DNA from 4 places in the Streptomyces sp. NPDC001544 genome. Region 4 is predicted to be linked to each of the others. Evidence: riboswitches for the same ligand, from Rfam matches in the RefSeq annotation. Region 4 holds a riboswitch; each other region holds the start of a gene.

Region 1 (3,851 bases), on a different contig from region 4:
GCTCGCCACCCTCCTCACCCGTGTCCCCGACCTCCGACTCGCGGTGGAAGAAACCGATTTGCGCTGGCGTGGCGGACTGATCATGCGTGGACTGCGCACCTTGCCCGTGGAGTTCACACCCGCCCCGCAATCGGCTGAAAAGCAGGGCGGCCACCACGAAAAGTGACCGGCGTTCAACTCTGTGATCTTCACGTGATCTGCGCGGCATTAACTTGTGACAAGTGATCGTCTGCCGATACGTTCACTCGTCAGCGCGGTGCCTCACGGCATTAGCCGCGCTGGGTCACTGCTGTCTTGCGAAAGGTCACCGCATGCTCTCCGGGAACGGTCGCCACCGTCGCCCCCGTCAGGCTCCGGCTCTCCTCGTCGCGGCCGGAGTGACCGGCTCCGCAATCGCCATCCCGCTGATGGGCGCGTCCGCCGCGCACGCGGCCGACGGGACCACGTGGGACAAGGTCGCGGAGTGCGAGAGCGGCGGCTCCTGGAGCGCCAACACCGGCAACGGCTACTACGGCGGCCTGCAGATCTCCCAGGACGACTGGGACAACCACGGCGGCCTCGAGTACGCCTCCAGCCCCGAAGAGGCCAGCCGCTCGCAGCAGATCGCGGTCGCCGAGAAGATCCTCGCCGACCTGGGCACCAAGCCCTGGGCCACCTGTGCCCTGCTTTCCGGTCTCACGTCGAATTCCGGTTCGGTGGACGTCGACACGGGCGTCGGAGACTCCGGATCATCCGATTCCGGCAACTCCTCCCATTCAAGCGATTCATCCGGTTCAACCGACTCCTCCGGTTCGAAGGGTTCCGGGACTTCCGGGAATTCCGCCGATTCCTCGAATTCCGCGTCCGGTTCATCCGGGTCGCCCGATTCCGGCCCCTCGTCGGACGCCTCGCCCCCGCCGAGTTCGAGCAAGGGTGCCGACGCTGCGGACGACTCCTCCGCTTCGGGCAAGTCGGGCAAGACGGCCTCTTCCGGCTCCGGGCATGCGCAGGGCGGTGGCGGTTCGTCCACGGCGGGCCCCGAGGTCGACAACTCGGACAATTCATGGCAGACCGGGGGTTCTTGGAGCCTTGTGGATACCGGGGCGATCAGTGGTGGCCGCCATCGGGGCGACAGTGCGGACGAAGACGTGACGAAAAGCCAGGCGACTCCCTCTTCCGGCCGTCACGCCGCACGCGAGTACACCGTCCACGCCGGCGACACCCTGGCCTCCATCGCCGACTCCCTTGACCTCGAGGGCGGGTGGCGGGCGCTCTACTCCGCCAACAAGGACGCCATCGGCACCGACCCGAACAACGTCACCGCCGGTCAGACGCTGGAACTCAGCGTCGAAAAGGGTTGAAAGCAGGGGTAGTTGACGCCCCGTTTTAGGCTTGATTGTCCGGTTTGGTGAAAGTGTGGGATGAGTCTCAGAAGCCCTGATCGTCTTTGAAATCCGGCGGATCGCATGTCTACGGTCGTGACCGCTCGCCAACACGAGCCCCGGCTGCCGCAACGCCGAATCCTGCCAGCGGCTGCCCGGGAACAGTCGTCGCGTCAAGCGCCGTAGGCAGGAGCGGGGGACCCAAGGTAGGCGCCGGGTCCGGAGGTCGGCAGACCGACGGAAACGGCTAGGGGTGGAGCCGCGTCTCGCACGAGAACCACGCGAGGTGCGGCCGGGCAACTCAACCGGCCCGAACCCGACAGCTCACCTCGCAGGCGTCGGTGAGGGGATCGATCCATGCTGTTTTCCGGCAAGGGCAAGCACCGTCGTCCGTCCAAGGCCGTCCGCGCCATCGCTGTCGCCGGTGTCACCGGCGCCGCCGTCGCCGCCCCGCTGATGGCGTCCGGCAGCGCCTCCGCCGCCACCGCCTCCGAGTGGGACTCGGTCGCCCAGTGCGAGTCCGGCGGCAACTGGTCCATCAACACCGGCAACGGCTACTACGGCGGTCTGCAGTTCTCCGCCTCCACCTGGGCCGCGTACGGCGGCACCAACTACGCCCCGCAGGCCAACCAGGCCAGCAAGTCCCAGCAGATCGAGATCGCCGAGAAGGTCCTCGCCGCGCAGGGCAAGGGTGCCTGGCCGGTCTGCGGCAAGGGGCTGTCCGGCGCCACGTACAGCGGCTCCAGCAGCTCCAGTGGCTCCAGCAACTCCGGCAGCTCGTCGAGCTCCGCCGGCTCCTCGTCGAACGGCACCACCACCCGCTCGACCGACCAGCAGGCCGCCAACCGCTCCGAGGTGCGGTCGACGCCGAAGAAGACCGTCACCACCCCGACCGGCAAGAAGGTCGAGAAGGGCGATGGCGAGTACAAGGTCGTCACGGGTGACACCCTCAGCTCGATCGCCGCGGAGCACCACGTCGCCGGCGGCTGGGAGAAGCTGTTCCAGCTGAACAAGGACATCATCGACGACGCCAACGTCATCTACCCGGGCCAGCAGCTGCACCTGAAGTGACACCTGGTCCTTACCCGAACCACAGTGCCCTCATCACCATGCCTCCCACAGTGGAGGCCTGGTGAGGGCCGCCCCCGCCCTCACGGGCTCCCCGCTCCGGTGCGTGTTCCCCCGTACGCACCGGAGCGGGGTTTTTCGTTCCCTCGGGGCTTCTCTTCACCCCACCCTTTGTTCCGGCAAGGAACAATGTGTACGGTCACCGTGTCCACGGGGCGGTCGGTCGGCTGCCGATGCCCCGGGGACGGTTAGGCTCTAGTCGCAAGGCCCCGCCGCAAGGCACACAGCCCCGCACTTCCAGCGTCACATCCAAGAAGGAGATGCTCGTGCCGTCCATCGACGTCGTCGTAGCCCGGGAAATCCTGGACTCCCGAGGCAACCCCACGGTCGAGGTCGAGGTCGGCCTCGACGACGGCAGCACGGGTCGTGCCGCCGTCCCGTCCGGCGCCTCCACGGGCGCCTTCGAGGCCATCGAGCTCCGCGACGGTGACCCGAACCGCTACCTCGGCAAGGGCGTGGAGAAGGCCGTCCTCGCCGTCATCGAGCAGATCGGCCCGGAGCTGGTCGGCTACGACGCCACCGAGCAGCGCCTGATCGACCAGGCGATGTTCGACCTGGACGCCACCGACAACAAGGGCTCGCTCGGCGCCAACGCCATCCTCGGCGTCTCGCTCGCCGTCGCCCACGCCGCCTCCGAGGCCAGCGACCTCCCCCTCTTCCGCTACCTGGGCGGCCCGAACGCGCACCTGCTGCCGGTGCCGATGATGAACATCCTGAACGGCGGCTCGCACGCCGACTCCAACGTGGACATCCAGGAGTTCATGATCGCCCCGATCGGCGCGGAGTCCTTCTCCGAGGCGCTGCGCTGGGGTGCCGAGGTCTACCACACCCTGAAGAAGGTCCTGAAGTCCAAGGGCCTGTCCACGGGCCTCGGTGACGAGGGCGGCTTCGCACCGAACCTGGAGTCCAACCGCGCCGCCCTCGACCTCATCCTCGAGGCGATCAAGCAGGCCGGCTACGTCCCGGGCGAGCAGATCGCGCTCGCGCTCGACGTCGCCGCGTCCGAGTTCTACAAGGACGGCAAGTACGAGTTCGAGGGCAAGTCCCGCTCCGCCGCCGAGATGACCGAGTACTACGAGGACCTCGTCGCCTCCTACCCGCTGGTCTCCATCGAGGACCCGCTGTTCGAGGACGACTGGGCCGGCTGGAAGGTCATCACCGACAAGCTCGGCGACAAGGTCCAGCTCGTCGGCGACGACCTGTTCGTCACCAACCCGGAGCGCCTGGCCCGCGGCATCGAGGAGGGCACCGCCAACGCCCTGCTGGTCAAGGTCAACCAGATCGGCTCGCTGACCGAGACCCTCGACGCCGTCGAGCTGGCCCAGCGCAACGGCTTCAAGTGCATGATGTCGCACCGCTCCG
Region 2 (3,851 bases), on a different contig from region 4:
GGCCCGCTTCGTCCCCGGCATGCTGCACGGCGCCCTCACCATGCTGGTCACCGGTGTGATCCTGGTCGGGCTCAACCAGGCCGACGACCACCACGTCAACACCATCAAGATCGGCGTCAAGCTGGCGCTGCTGATCGTGATCCTCGGGCTCGTCTACGTGAAGCGGGACGAGGAGCGGGTGGACAAGGGGCTCTTCGGGCTGGTGGGCCTGCTCACCATGGCGAACATCTTCATCGCCGTGCTGTGGACGTGATCGCGCCGACGACGGTCGCGAGCCACGCGGCGACCGAGATCCACACCAGCACCACGCCTGGGCCCCGCAGCCACGGGATGCCCACGGTGGCGCCGACGGACAGCGTGGCGGCCGCCGTCATCCCCATCGGGAACACCGTCGACCAGCGGCGCACGTCGTAGCCCGGCCGGGGGCGGACCGCCTCCGCGAACAGCAGGACGGCGTAACAGGCCAGGTCCAGTACGAGCAGTGCGACGGTCAGGGTGCGCAGGACGTCCCGGTCGTCGTCGCTCCACAGATACAGGTGCGGGCTGTCGGCGGCGATCAGCCGCGCCCCGGCCAGCGCCGAGATGGCGAGCGCGCCGCCCGCGATCCACTGGTCCCCGGCGCCCTCGACCACCTGCCGCGGATCGAACCGGGCCAGGGCCAGCGCGTAGACCAGCAGTCCCAGCCAGAAGAGCACCAGTGCCGTGTGCGCGAGCCACGCCGTCGACGTCGCGTCGGCCAGCACGGCCGCCGAAACGGCGAGCGCCTGTGTGGCCACGCAGCCCATGAACGCCGTCCCCGGCATGCGCCGCCCCCAGTGCCGTACGACGGGGGCGAGCAGTACGGGCCAGAGCGCGGCCGCCAGCGCGAGCAGCGCCTCGGCCAGGACCTGCCGGCCGAGCAGCGAGAACCGGGTTCCCAGAACCGCGGTGCCGGCGACGGCGGTGAGCGCACCCGGCGTCTCCGCCTCCGCCGCCCACCGCTCCCGTTCGAACACCAGCCGGGCGGCGAAGGCCGCCGCGAACCCCAGCCAGGCGGCACACGCCACCCCGAGGGCGACCCGTGACAGCACCGCGTGGCCCGCGAGCAGCAGCCCCACCGACACGATCCCCGTCGCCATCACGGCGGCACCGCCCGCCGGTGACCGCCGGGCCCACCAAGCGCGCAGGGGCAGGGGTGAGGAGGTGCCGGGCATGGGGCCGATGCTAGGAGCCCGGTGGTTCAGGCCGGTCGCACCACGCTGTGGATGATCGATTCGCCGTCGTAGTAGATCGACTCCTCGCGGACGTAGGCGCCCGGCTTGGGGGCGTGGATCATCATGCCGTTGCCGATGTAGATGCCGACGTGGCTGATGTCGTCGTAGAAGAAGATCAGATCACCGGGCTGGGCGTCGGCGAGGGAGACCGTCGTGCCGGCGTCGACCTGGTCGTAGGTGGTGCGCGGCAGGCTGACGCCGGCGGCCCTCCAGGCGGCCTGGGTCAGGCCGGAGCAGTCGTAGGAGCCGGGGCCGGTGGCGCCCCAGACGTACGGCTTGCCTATCTGCGCGCGGGCGAACTCGATCGCCTTCGCCGCCTTGGTGGCGTACGAGGACGACGAACCCGTGGACGTCGAAGGGGACGTCGAAGGGGCTGGGGAGGGAGACGTCGAGGGGGACGCGGCGGCGCCGGTGTCCTGCTCGGCCGCCCGCTCGGCCGCCTGCTGCTTCGCGAGCTCCGCCGCCTTGCGCGCGGCCTCCTCCTGCTTCTGCTTCTCGATCGCCGCGAGCCGGGCCTTCTCCCGGGCCGTCAGCGTGGACAGCAGCTCGCGCGCGGTGGCGAGCTTCTTCTGGACGGTGGCCTTGGCGGTGTGCAGCTCGTTCTGCGACTCGGTCAGCGTCTCGAGGCTCGCCGTGGCCTCCTGCCGCTTCCTCATCGTCGCGGACTGCTCGGTGACGTAGTCGTCGACCGCGCCCTTCTGCCGGGAGGTCAGCCGGTTCATCAGCTGGGTCTGGTCGAAGTAGTCCTGCGGGGTGTCCGCGAGCAGGAAGGTGGCGGTGTCGGGGGCGGCGGACCCGGTCCGGTACTGGGCCGCGGCGAACGAGCCCAGCTTCTCGCGTGCCTTGTTGAGCTTCTCCGTGCGCTTGGCGACCTCGTCGAGGAGGGTGTCGACCCGTCTGCGCTGCTTGCCGGTGTTCTCCTTGGCGGCGTTGTACTTGTCGGTCGCCGACTCCGCCTGGCGGTAGAGGGAGTCGACCTTCTTCTCGACCTCCTCCAGGCTCGGCCTGCCGTCGGCGGCGGGGGCGGAGGGGGCGGCGTCGGCCGGCTGGGAGAGCAGGGCCACGGAGGTGAGGGCGGCGGTGGCGAGGGCGGGCTTGCGGATGCCCGCGACTCCCGTACCCGGGGAACGCTTGCGGTGCGACGCCAACGGAGGCGACTCCTTCCAGTGTTCCGCCTACCGGGTTAGCTGTCGGGTTCGGGCGGGTGGTTCGGAAGGGTTGCCCTACGGTCCTCGTCCTTGCGGGAGTACGGACCGATTCACCCCAGGTCTCGGTGTGGGTCCCCGGCTCCGGCTGGCGTGGGGGCGCGTGCCGGACTCGACGGAGGCCGCGCGGCCCGGCGACGTTCGCCGGTGGGGGTCGTGCGGCCTGCCAGGCACGGTAGCCAACTCGTGTGGCTCATGTGAAGGTTGGTGCACGTTATGCCCGATACATCTTGTGATTTACGTAAGTATTTTCGTCCGGGTGACGGTGTCGCTCCGGACCGTGAGTGACGGGAGGACCGGTCGTCTTCCCGGGGCGGCGGCCGGTTGTCGGTGGGGCGCCCTAGACTCGGAGAGCGATGAGCAGCCTCTTTGACGACAGCTTCCTGGCGGACCTCCAGGCCCCTCGCGGGCATGGGGAGGAGCCCCCGCCGCCGCCCGAGGACGATCACGCTCCGGAACCGGTTCCGGACGATCTGTTCGGCGGGAAGTTCGACGTGCCGCCGGAGCGGGACGAGTACTACCGGGACGGCGCCCCCCGCCCGGCCGTCGACGCGGCCGCGCTCCTGGAGGGGCTGAACGAGAACCAGCGCGCCGCCGTCGTCCACTCCGGCTCCCCGCTGCTCATCGTGGCCGGCGCCGGCTCCGGCAAGACCCGTGTGCTCACCCACCGCATCGCCCACCTGCTCGGCGAGCGGGGCGTCCACCCCGGTCAGATCCTGGCGATCACCTTCACCAACAAGGCCGCCGGCGAGATGAAGGAGCGCGTCGAGCAGCTCGTCGGCCCGCGCGCGAACGCGATGTGGGTGATGACCTTCCACAGCGCGTGCGTACGCATCCTGCGCCGGGAGAGCAAGAAGCTCGGCTTCACGTCGTCGTTCTCGATCTACGACGCCGCCGATTCCAAGCGCCTGATGGCCCTGGTCTGCCGTGACCTGGACCTCGACCCGAAGCGCTTCCCGCCCAAGTCCTTCAGCGCCAAGATCTCCAACCTGAAGAACGAGCTGATCGACGAGGAGGACTTCGCCGCCCAGGCGACCGACGGCTTCGAGAAGACCCTCGCCCAGGCCTACGCCCTCTACCAGTCGCGGCTGCGCGAGGCCAACGCCCTCGACTTCGACGACCTGATCATGACGACGGTCAACCTGCTCCGCGCCTTCCCGGACGTCGCCGAGCACTACCGCCGCCGCTTCCGCCACGTCCTCGTCGACGAGTACCAGGACACCAACCACGCCCAGTACGCCCTCGTGCGCGAGCTCGTCGGCACCGCCGAGCACCCGGTGGACGTGCCGCCCGGCCCGGACGACCTCCAGCCCGCCGAACTGTGCGTGGTGGGTGACGCCGACCAGTCGATCTACGCCTTCCGCGGCGCGACCATCCGCAACATCCTCCAGTT
Region 3 (3,851 bases), on a different contig from region 4:
ATGCTTGAGCACGGGCACGCCACGGGTGTCGAAGCCGGTCGTCACCATGACCGTGCCGGCCACGGAGGCGAGCTGCGCCACCGCCAGCTCGAAACGCTCGGCCACCTCGTCGGGATCGGTGCCGGGACGGAGGATGTCGTTGCCGCCCGCGCAGAAGGACACCAGGTCCGGGGCGAGTTCGACGGCTCGCGGAAGCTGCTCGGCCACGATCTGGTCGAGCAGCCTGCCGCGTACCGCCAGGTTCGTGTACCTGAAGTCGCCCTCGGGCCGCCGGTCCGCGAGCAGCACCGCGAACCGGTCGGCCCAGCCGACGAACGCCCCGTCGGGGCCAGGGTCGCCCACGCCCTCGGTGAAGCTGTCCCCCACCGCCACGTACGACCCGATCACTGATCTGCTGTCACTCTTCGAATCGTCTGCCACGTCGGACCATGATTCACCTTTCGATGTGACCTACGCGACCGTAATAAAGGCTTGACGGACGGTGAGATAACCCACCTTCCCGACATGCGCCAGACGGGAATACGCCATCGTGGGACGCACCGGAGGCCGGACCGGGGATCAGGCGACGGCGACGCCGTGCGAGCGGAGGTATCCGACCGGGTCCACGTCCGAGCCGTAGTTCGGGGTGGTGCGTATCTCGAAGTGCAGGTGCGGGCCGGTCACGTTGCCGGTCGCGCCGGAGAGACCGAGCTGCTGCCCCGCCGTCACGGTCTGGCCGGCCGAGACCGAGAGGGAGGACAGGTGGCCGTACTGCGCGTAGTGGCCGTCGGCGAGCCTGATCACGACCTGGTTGCCGTAGGCGCCGCCCCAGCCGGCGGAGACGACCGTGCCCGCCCCCACGGCCTTGACCGGTGTGCCGGTCGGGACGACGAAGTCGACGCCCGTGTGGTAGCCGCTGGACCACATGCCGCCCGGCACGTGGTAACCGGTGCCGATGGTGGCGCCCACGACCGGGAGGGTGAAACCGGTGGAGGCGGTCGGCGCCGCGGAGGGCCGTGTCTGCGAGCGGGTCGCGGAACGGGGCGTGGACCGGGTCGTGGGCTGCGGGGCGGAGGACCGGGTGGACGTGGCGGACTCGGTGCCGGTGTGCGCGGCCCGCTCGCCGATGCTCAGCCTCAGACCGGGGTGGATCAGCGAGGGGTCGCTGCCGACGGCCTCGCGGTTGTCCGCGTAGAGCCGGTGCCAGCCGCCGCTCACGTTCTGCTCGTCGGCGATCTTCGAGAGGTAGTCACCGGCCCGCACCGTGTAGATGTGCACGCCCGACCGGGCCGCGGAGGTCTCCTTCTGGGCCACGGGCGCGGTCTGGACGGTCTCCTTGGAGGCGGACTCCTTCGCGGTGGCCGCCGTGGCGGCATGGGCGCCGCCGGCTCCCACGAGGGGCAGGGCCAGCGCGGCGCCGCCGGTTCCGGCGACGGCGATCGAGCGGGTGAAACGCCGGTTCTTGGGACGGCGGTGCTTACCCTTCGCGGGCATGACGAGTTCCTCTCCGGCGCCTGCGAGGTGAGCTGTCGGGTTCGGGCTGGAGCTGCCCGGCCGCGCTGCGCGCGGCTTCACCCCTAGCCGTTCCGAAGACCGGAACAGGCGGTCCTGCCTGGTGGGTCCCCCGCTCCTGCCGTGCACGGGTGAGTGTGTGCGGGCTCTGGGCGGCGGCAGGATTCGGCGTTCCGTCCGGAGTGGTGGCGAAGGTAAGCGAGCGGGACGGGAACGGACAAGCGAGTGCTTCCCGCGGACCGGGTTTGGCTTGATCCGTTTTGGATATCCCCCGTCACCGTCCGTGAACCTCCTCCGGAACCACCCTTCAATTCCCCGGAAATCCCCACCGATTACGTGGACATGACGCGTGACGGACAGTCATAAATATGACGCTCCTCACGGAACGTACCTTCATGCCTCCCTATATCAGAACTAGTTTCCCCAAAGAATCCAATTGGGGCAGAAGCATCAGATGCGGCGCAGACGGACAACGGTCGCGTCCAGATCGCCGCGCAACCCGGTGTCCAGTCCATGGTGCAGCAGCACGGCACCTCGGTGGACTTCGCCCGTTTCACGGCATTCGTAGGACGCCGCCGGATCGAGGCCGCGCAGCCGCACCGCCGGGACCGGCTCGCCGTACCGCTGCGCCTGGAGCCACGCCAGCACGACCGACTCGTCCCCGAGGGTGTACTGCACCGCGCTCAGCCCGCCCTCCGGCGGTCGCAGCCGGTACAGGTCGCCGTGCTGCACGACCGGGCGGATCTCCTTGTACAGCTCCACCCACTGGCGGGCCTCGGCGAGCTCCTCCTCCGTCCACTCCGACAGATCGCCCCCGACGCCGAGCACCCCGGCCATGGCGCTCACGAACCGGAAGCGCAGGCTGCTGACCCGCCCGTTGAGCTGGGTGTTCGGACTGTCGGTGACCCAGGCGGCCATGACCCGCGCGGGATGGATCTGACTGAAGCCGTGCTGGATGGCGAGCCGGTCCAGCGGGTCGGTGTTGTCGGAGGTCCACACCTGGTCCGTGCGACTCATCACACCGAGGTCGATCCGGCCGCCGCCGCCCGAGCAGGACTCGAACGCGACACCGGGATGGGCCGCCCGCAGCCGGTCGAGGAGCGCGTAGAAGGCGCGGACGTGGTCCACCCACAGCCGCTGCGGGTACGGCTCACCCGGCCATCCGGCGTCGGTGAAGCAGCGGTTGAAGTCCCACTTCACATAGTCGACGGGGGCGCTGGACAGGAGGCCGTCCAGCTGCTGCCAGAGGTGTTCCTGGACGTCCTCGCGGGCGAGGTTGAGCACGAGCTGATTACGGAACTCCGTCCGCTTCCGCCCGAACTGGTACTGCACCCAGTCGGGGTGGGCCCGGTACAGGTCGCTGTCCGGGTTGACCATCTCCGGTTCGACCCAGATGCCGAACTGCATACCGAGGGCGTGCACATAGTCCGCGAGCGGCTTCAGGCCGTTCGGGAAGCGGTCCGGGTTGGGCGTCCAGTCGCCGAGCCCGGCCCGGTCGCTCGTACGGGCACCGAACCAGCCGTCGTCGACCACGAACAGTTCGACACCGATCGCGGCGGCCCGCCGGGCGAGGGTCGCCTGCTGCTCCTCGGAGATGTCGAAGGTGGTGGCCTCCCAGGAGTTGAACAGCACGGGCCGGTCCCGGTCCGCGTCCGGGACGACATGGGCCCGCTGGTAGGCGTGCCAGGCACGGCTGGCGCCGCCGAAGCCGCCGTCGCTCCACAGGCCCGCGAAGACGGGGGTGGTGTACGACTCCCCCGGCGCCAGCGTCAGCAGGCCCGAGTCGTCGTAACCGGCCCCGCCGGTGATCTGGACGCGCGCGTCCGGGAGTTGGGAGACCGCGATCCGCCAGGAGCCCGACCAGCCGAGGGCGCAGCCGTAGACCTCGCCGTGCTCCTCGCCGGCGTCGGTGTGCAGGGCGACCCAGGGCAGGTGCTGGTGGCCGGTGTGACCGCGACGGCTGCCGATCACCTTGTCGCCGTACGTGAGCGGGGCGCTGGTCAGCAGGGACTCGGCGGCCCAGCGGCCGTGCAGCTGGGACAGTCGCCAGCCGTCCCGGTCGGGCAGGGTCCAGGTGGCGGCGTCGGCGCGCAGCAGCTCCACGCGCGCGTGCCCCTCGTTGCCCACGGTCACCCAGCGCTCGACGACGTCCCCGCGCATCCGGTAGTGCAGCGTGAGCGACACCGCGTCGTCCCTGAAGCGCAGCCGGAGCTCGTCGCCCTCGGTGTCGTACGCCTCGAAGGCCCACTCGGTGCCACGCCGCTCGTCGGTGCGCACGGACAGTGCGGGCCGGACGAAACGGGGGCCGCCCTCGACCGGGTACTCCTCCCGGCCGTCGAGCGGGGACTCGAAGGGCCGGT
Region 4 (3,851 bases):
GGCGTCCGGCGGCCGCGGTGTCGTCGACCATCGCGTCGTCGGCCGTGGTGTCGTCGGATTCGTACGGTGCCATGTGTGCCTTACCTCCGTCGTCGGCGGCGGCCGTCCTCACACGTTTGGTCCCACCCTGAGCCGCCATTCTCACCCGAATCGGTGAGGAGTGGTGATTTCCGTGGTTTCCATCTGACCAAATCGGCCGTGAGGACGCGTCAGCCCCGGGAGCCAACTCGACGTACGCCTGCGGTATGACACGGGGAGGCGAGATCTCCACCCGACCCGTAGGGGTCGGGGGCACAAGTGAGCGGGGCGCCTGCTAACCGGCCCGGTGGACCACCGCGTCGCACAGTTCCATCAGCGCCGCCTTCGCGTCGCACTCGCGCAGTGGGGCCAGCGCCGCACGCGCGTCCTCCGCGTAGCGCACGGTGTCCCGGCGGGCCTGCTCCAGCGCGGGATGGGCGCGCAGGCCGGCGAGGGCCTCGGCGTGCCGGGCGTCGTCGGTCAGGTCGGAGTCGAGCAGGCGGCACAGGGCGACGTCCTCGGCCAGCCCGAGCCTCGCCGCCCGTTCCCTGAGGCGCAGCACGGGCAGGGTCGGGATGCCCTCGCGCAGGTCGGTGCCCGGGGTCTTGCCGGACTCGTGGGAGTCGGACGCGATGTCCAGGACGTCGTCCGCGAGCTGGAAGGCGACGCCGAGCCGCTCGCCGTACTGGGTGAGGACGTCCACCACCGCCTCGTCGGCCCCGGACATCATCGCGCCGAAGCGGCAGGAGACCGCGACCAGCGAGCCGGTCTTGCCGCTCAGCACGTCCAGGTAGTGCTCGACCGGGTCCCGGCCGTCCTGCGGCCCGGCGGTCTCCAGGATCTGCCCGGTGACCAGCCGCTCGAACGCCAGGGCCTGCACCCGTACGGCCTCGGGGCCGAGGTCGGCGAGGATCTGCGAGGCGCGGGCGAAGAGGAAGTCGCCGGTGAGGACGGCGACGGAGTTGCCCCAGCGGGCGTTCGCGCTGTCCACGCCGCGGCGCACCGTGGCCTCGTCCATGACGTCGTCGTGGTACAGCGTCGCCAGGTGGGTGAGCTCGACGACGACGGCCGAGGGCACGATCCCGGGTGCGTACGGGTCCCCGAACTGCGCCGCGAGCATCACGAGCAGCGGCCTGAACCGCTTCCCGCCCGCGCGCACGAGGTGCTGCGCGGCCTCGGTGATGAAGGGGACCTCACTCTTGGTGGCTTCGAGCAGACCCTCCTCGACAGCCGCCAATCCGGCCTGGACATCGGCTTCCAGAGCCTGGTCCCGCACGCTCAGCCCGAATGGCCCGACGACGGTCACGAGGGGTCTCCTGTCTGCTGGTGTCTGCTGGCGATTACGCGGTTTGTCGATAGGTCGCTGCCCTCACTCGAGTCAGCGTATCCGGTCGGCTTTCGATCACCGAGGGCGCCCACCGTTACAGGCCGGGCGCTATCGGATCACGACCGTTATGTTTTCGATCGGTCGATAAGGACGGATATTTATCCGCTTACCCGGAAGTACGACTGGAGTACCTCGACCAAAGCAGCCGACTCCCCTCACCCTGCCCGCCGGGATTACCGGCACCGCGCCCTTCATGCCCTATTTGCCGCGATTGCCATTTCGTGAATTGGGTCACGCCGCCTACCAGGAGGGGCCCGACACCCCAGACCGCTTTTCCCCGTTCACCTCTGGCCAGTTGAGGCTTGGCAGACGCAAAGGATCAAGTGCCCCATACACGATAGAACAAGGTCAACTAGGACTTTGTGTGAATCCAAGGCTTGTTCCGGACATGTGCTCTCGCATACGTTCCCGGCCGTCGGGCGGACGCCGAATCCTGCCGCCGCCCATCAGACCCATCGACGAACTCATTCGCGTACGGCAGGAGCGGGGGACCCAGGTAAGCCGCCGGTCCGGGCGACACCCGTCGTCCCGGGACGGCTCGGGGTGAAGTCGTGCCGCCTTCGGGCGGCACGGCCGGGCAGCTCCCAGCCCGAACCCGACAGCTCACCTCGCAGGCGACGGAGAGGAACTTCGCCATGTCTGCTGCCGCTCAGCACCGCCCTGCCCGCTTCGCCCGCATCGCCCGCAGACTCGCCGCCGCCGGCGCCGGGGCCGCCGTGATCGCCCTGCCGCTGGCCGGCGCGACCAGCGCCTCGGCCGCCACGCCCACGACCGCGCCCAGCACGGTCACGTACCCGAACAACCTGGACGGCTGGATCCGCGACTCGCTCGCGGTCATGGCGCAGCACGGCATCCCCGGCACGTACAACGGCATCTACCGCAACGTGATGCGCGAGTCCTCGGGCAACCCGCTGGCCATCAACCTCTGGGACTCCAACGCCGCCGCCGGCACTCCGTCCAAGGGCCTGCTGCAGGTCATCGCCCCGACGTTCAACGCCTACCACGTGTCCGGCACCTCGTGGAACATCTACGACCCGATCGCCAACATCACGGCCGCCTGCAACTACGCCGCCCACCGCTACGGCTCGATCGACAACGTGTACGGCGCGTACTGACCGGCTGACCGGTTCCCTCACGGGAAGCATCTTTCGAGGACGACGGCGATGCCGTCGTCCTCGTTCGACAAAGTGATCTCGTCGGCCACCGCCTTGAGTTCCGGGTGCGCGTTGGCCATGGCCACACCGTGCGCAGCCCAGTCGAACATCGGGATGTCGTTGGGCATGTCCCCGAAGGCGACCGCCCTGTCGGGGCTCAGCCCGAGGTGGTCGGCGGCCAGCGCCAGCCCGGTCGCCTTGGTCACACCGCACGGCTGCAATTCGACGGTTCCCGGTCCCGACATGGTGACCGTCGCCAGCGAGCCCACGGCCGCGCGGGCCGTGGCGGCCAACTCGTCGTCCGTCAGTGTGTGATGGCGCAGCAGGACCTTGCTGATCGGCTCGCACCACAGGTCGTCGCGCCGCCGGACCCGCACGGCGGGCAGCGTCGGGTGGGGCATCAGATAACCGGGTTCGATGAGCGTGAGCCCGTCCACCCCGTCCTGGTCGACGGCCGCGTACACCTCCCCCACCTCGGCCTCGATCTTGCCGAGCGCGGTCTCGGCCAGCTCCCGGTCCAGGGTGACCGACCACAGCAGGCGGTCGGCACCGGCGTCGTACACCTGCGCCCCCTGGGCACACACCGCGAGTCCCCTGCCACCCAGGTCGTCGAGCAGCGGCCGCACCCGCGGTGCCGGGCGTCCGGTCACCACGAGGTGCCGGGCACCCGCGTGCCCGGCACGCGCGAGGGCGGCCAGGGACCGGTCGGAGAGGGTGTCGTCGCCACGCAGGAGCGTTCCGTCGAGATCGGTCGCGACGAGGGTGAAGGCGGGGAGCGGATTTCCGGGGGGTGCGGCCATGATCAGAGAATACGGACACCACGCCCCGGCAACTCACCGCTGTTTTCGGCCTCAGCCGTGCACCGCCGCCGGGTGCTTCGCCGGACGCGGCGAGGCCGGCCCGGTGCCCGCGGACGAAGCGCGTGACCGGGCCGTGGGACGCCGCGTCGGGAAGGCCGGTGAATCAGACACATCCGCCACCCTGCCCGGCACACTGCCAGGACTCGAGACTCACCCGTAACGTGTGGCCCGACCGCATGCAACGGCCTGCAGTGATGGCACGGATGAGAGCGAGGCAGCACCCCATGCTCCCCTTCGACGTCCCCGAGGGCGATCCCTTCGGCCCGCACAACCTCCCCTACGGCGTCTTCTCCCCGGCCGGCTCGGATGAACGACGCGTCGGTGTCCGGCTCGGCGACCATGTCCTCGACGCGGGCGCGGCGGCACGGGCGCTCGGCTCGCCCTACGCCTCCCTGCTCGCGCACCCCACCCTCAACCCGCTGCTGGCCGCCG

The links. A riboswitch is a leader RNA that binds a small molecule or an ion and turns the genes downstream of it on or off. The one in region 4 is predicted to bind cyclic di-AMP.
Region 1: another riboswitch for cyclic di-AMP. It lies ahead of ACFY0F_RS33955 (transglycosylase family protein); the one in region 4 lies ahead of ACFY0F_RS24955 (transglycosylase SLT domain-containing protein).
Region 2: another riboswitch for cyclic di-AMP. It lies ahead of ACFY0F_RS10795 (NlpC/P60 family protein); the one in region 4 lies ahead of ACFY0F_RS24955 (transglycosylase SLT domain-containing protein).
Region 3: another riboswitch for cyclic di-AMP. It lies ahead of ACFY0F_RS38810 (peptidoglycan DD-metalloendopeptidase family protein); the one in region 4 lies ahead of ACFY0F_RS24955 (transglycosylase SLT domain-containing protein).

What each region holds. Positions count from the first base shown of each region.
Region 1 is NZ_JBIAVN010000020.1:23,201-27,051, forward strand. Features, by position in the region: gene ACFY0F_RS33945 (cytochrome P450) at 1-166, shown strand, start outside; gene ACFY0F_RS33950 (transglycosylase family protein) at 312-1,340, shown strand; cyclic di-AMP (ydaO/yuaA leader) riboswitch at 1,530-1,714, shown strand; gene ACFY0F_RS33955 (transglycosylase family protein) at 1,719-2,432, shown strand; gene eno (phosphopyruvate hydratase) at 2,750-3,851, shown strand, end outside.
Region 2 is NZ_JBIAVN010000003.1:189,297-193,147, forward strand. Features, by position in the region: gene ACFY0F_RS10785 (hypothetical protein) at 1-253, shown strand, start outside; gene ACFY0F_RS10790 (tellurite resistance/C4-dicarboxylate transporter family protein) at 231-1,193, opposite strand; gene ACFY0F_RS10795 (NlpC/P60 family protein) at 1,220-2,401, opposite strand; cyclic di-AMP (ydaO/yuaA leader) riboswitch at 2,409-2,570, opposite strand; gene pcrA (DNA helicase PcrA) at 2,815-3,851, shown strand, end outside.
Region 3 is NZ_JBIAVN010000032.1:29,427-33,277, forward strand. Features, by position in the region: gene ACFY0F_RS38805 (SGNH/GDSL hydrolase family protein) at 1-387, opposite strand, end outside; gene ACFY0F_RS38810 (peptidoglycan DD-metalloendopeptidase family protein) at 559-1,473, opposite strand; cyclic di-AMP (ydaO/yuaA leader) riboswitch at 1,478-1,635, opposite strand; gene ACFY0F_RS38815 (alpha-galactosidase) at 1,942-3,851, opposite strand, start outside.
Region 4 is NZ_JBIAVN010000010.1:162,450-166,300, reverse strand. Features, by position in the region: gene ACFY0F_RS24965 (outer membrane lipoprotein carrier protein LolA) at 1-73, opposite strand, end outside; gene ACFY0F_RS24960 (polyprenyl synthetase family protein) at 314-1,324, opposite strand; cyclic di-AMP (ydaO/yuaA leader) riboswitch at 1,852-2,035, shown strand; gene ACFY0F_RS24955 (transglycosylase SLT domain-containing protein) at 2,041-2,520, shown strand; gene ACFY0F_RS24950 (HAD family hydrolase) at 2,538-3,359, opposite strand; gene fahA (fumarylacetoacetase) at 3,644-3,851, shown strand, end outside.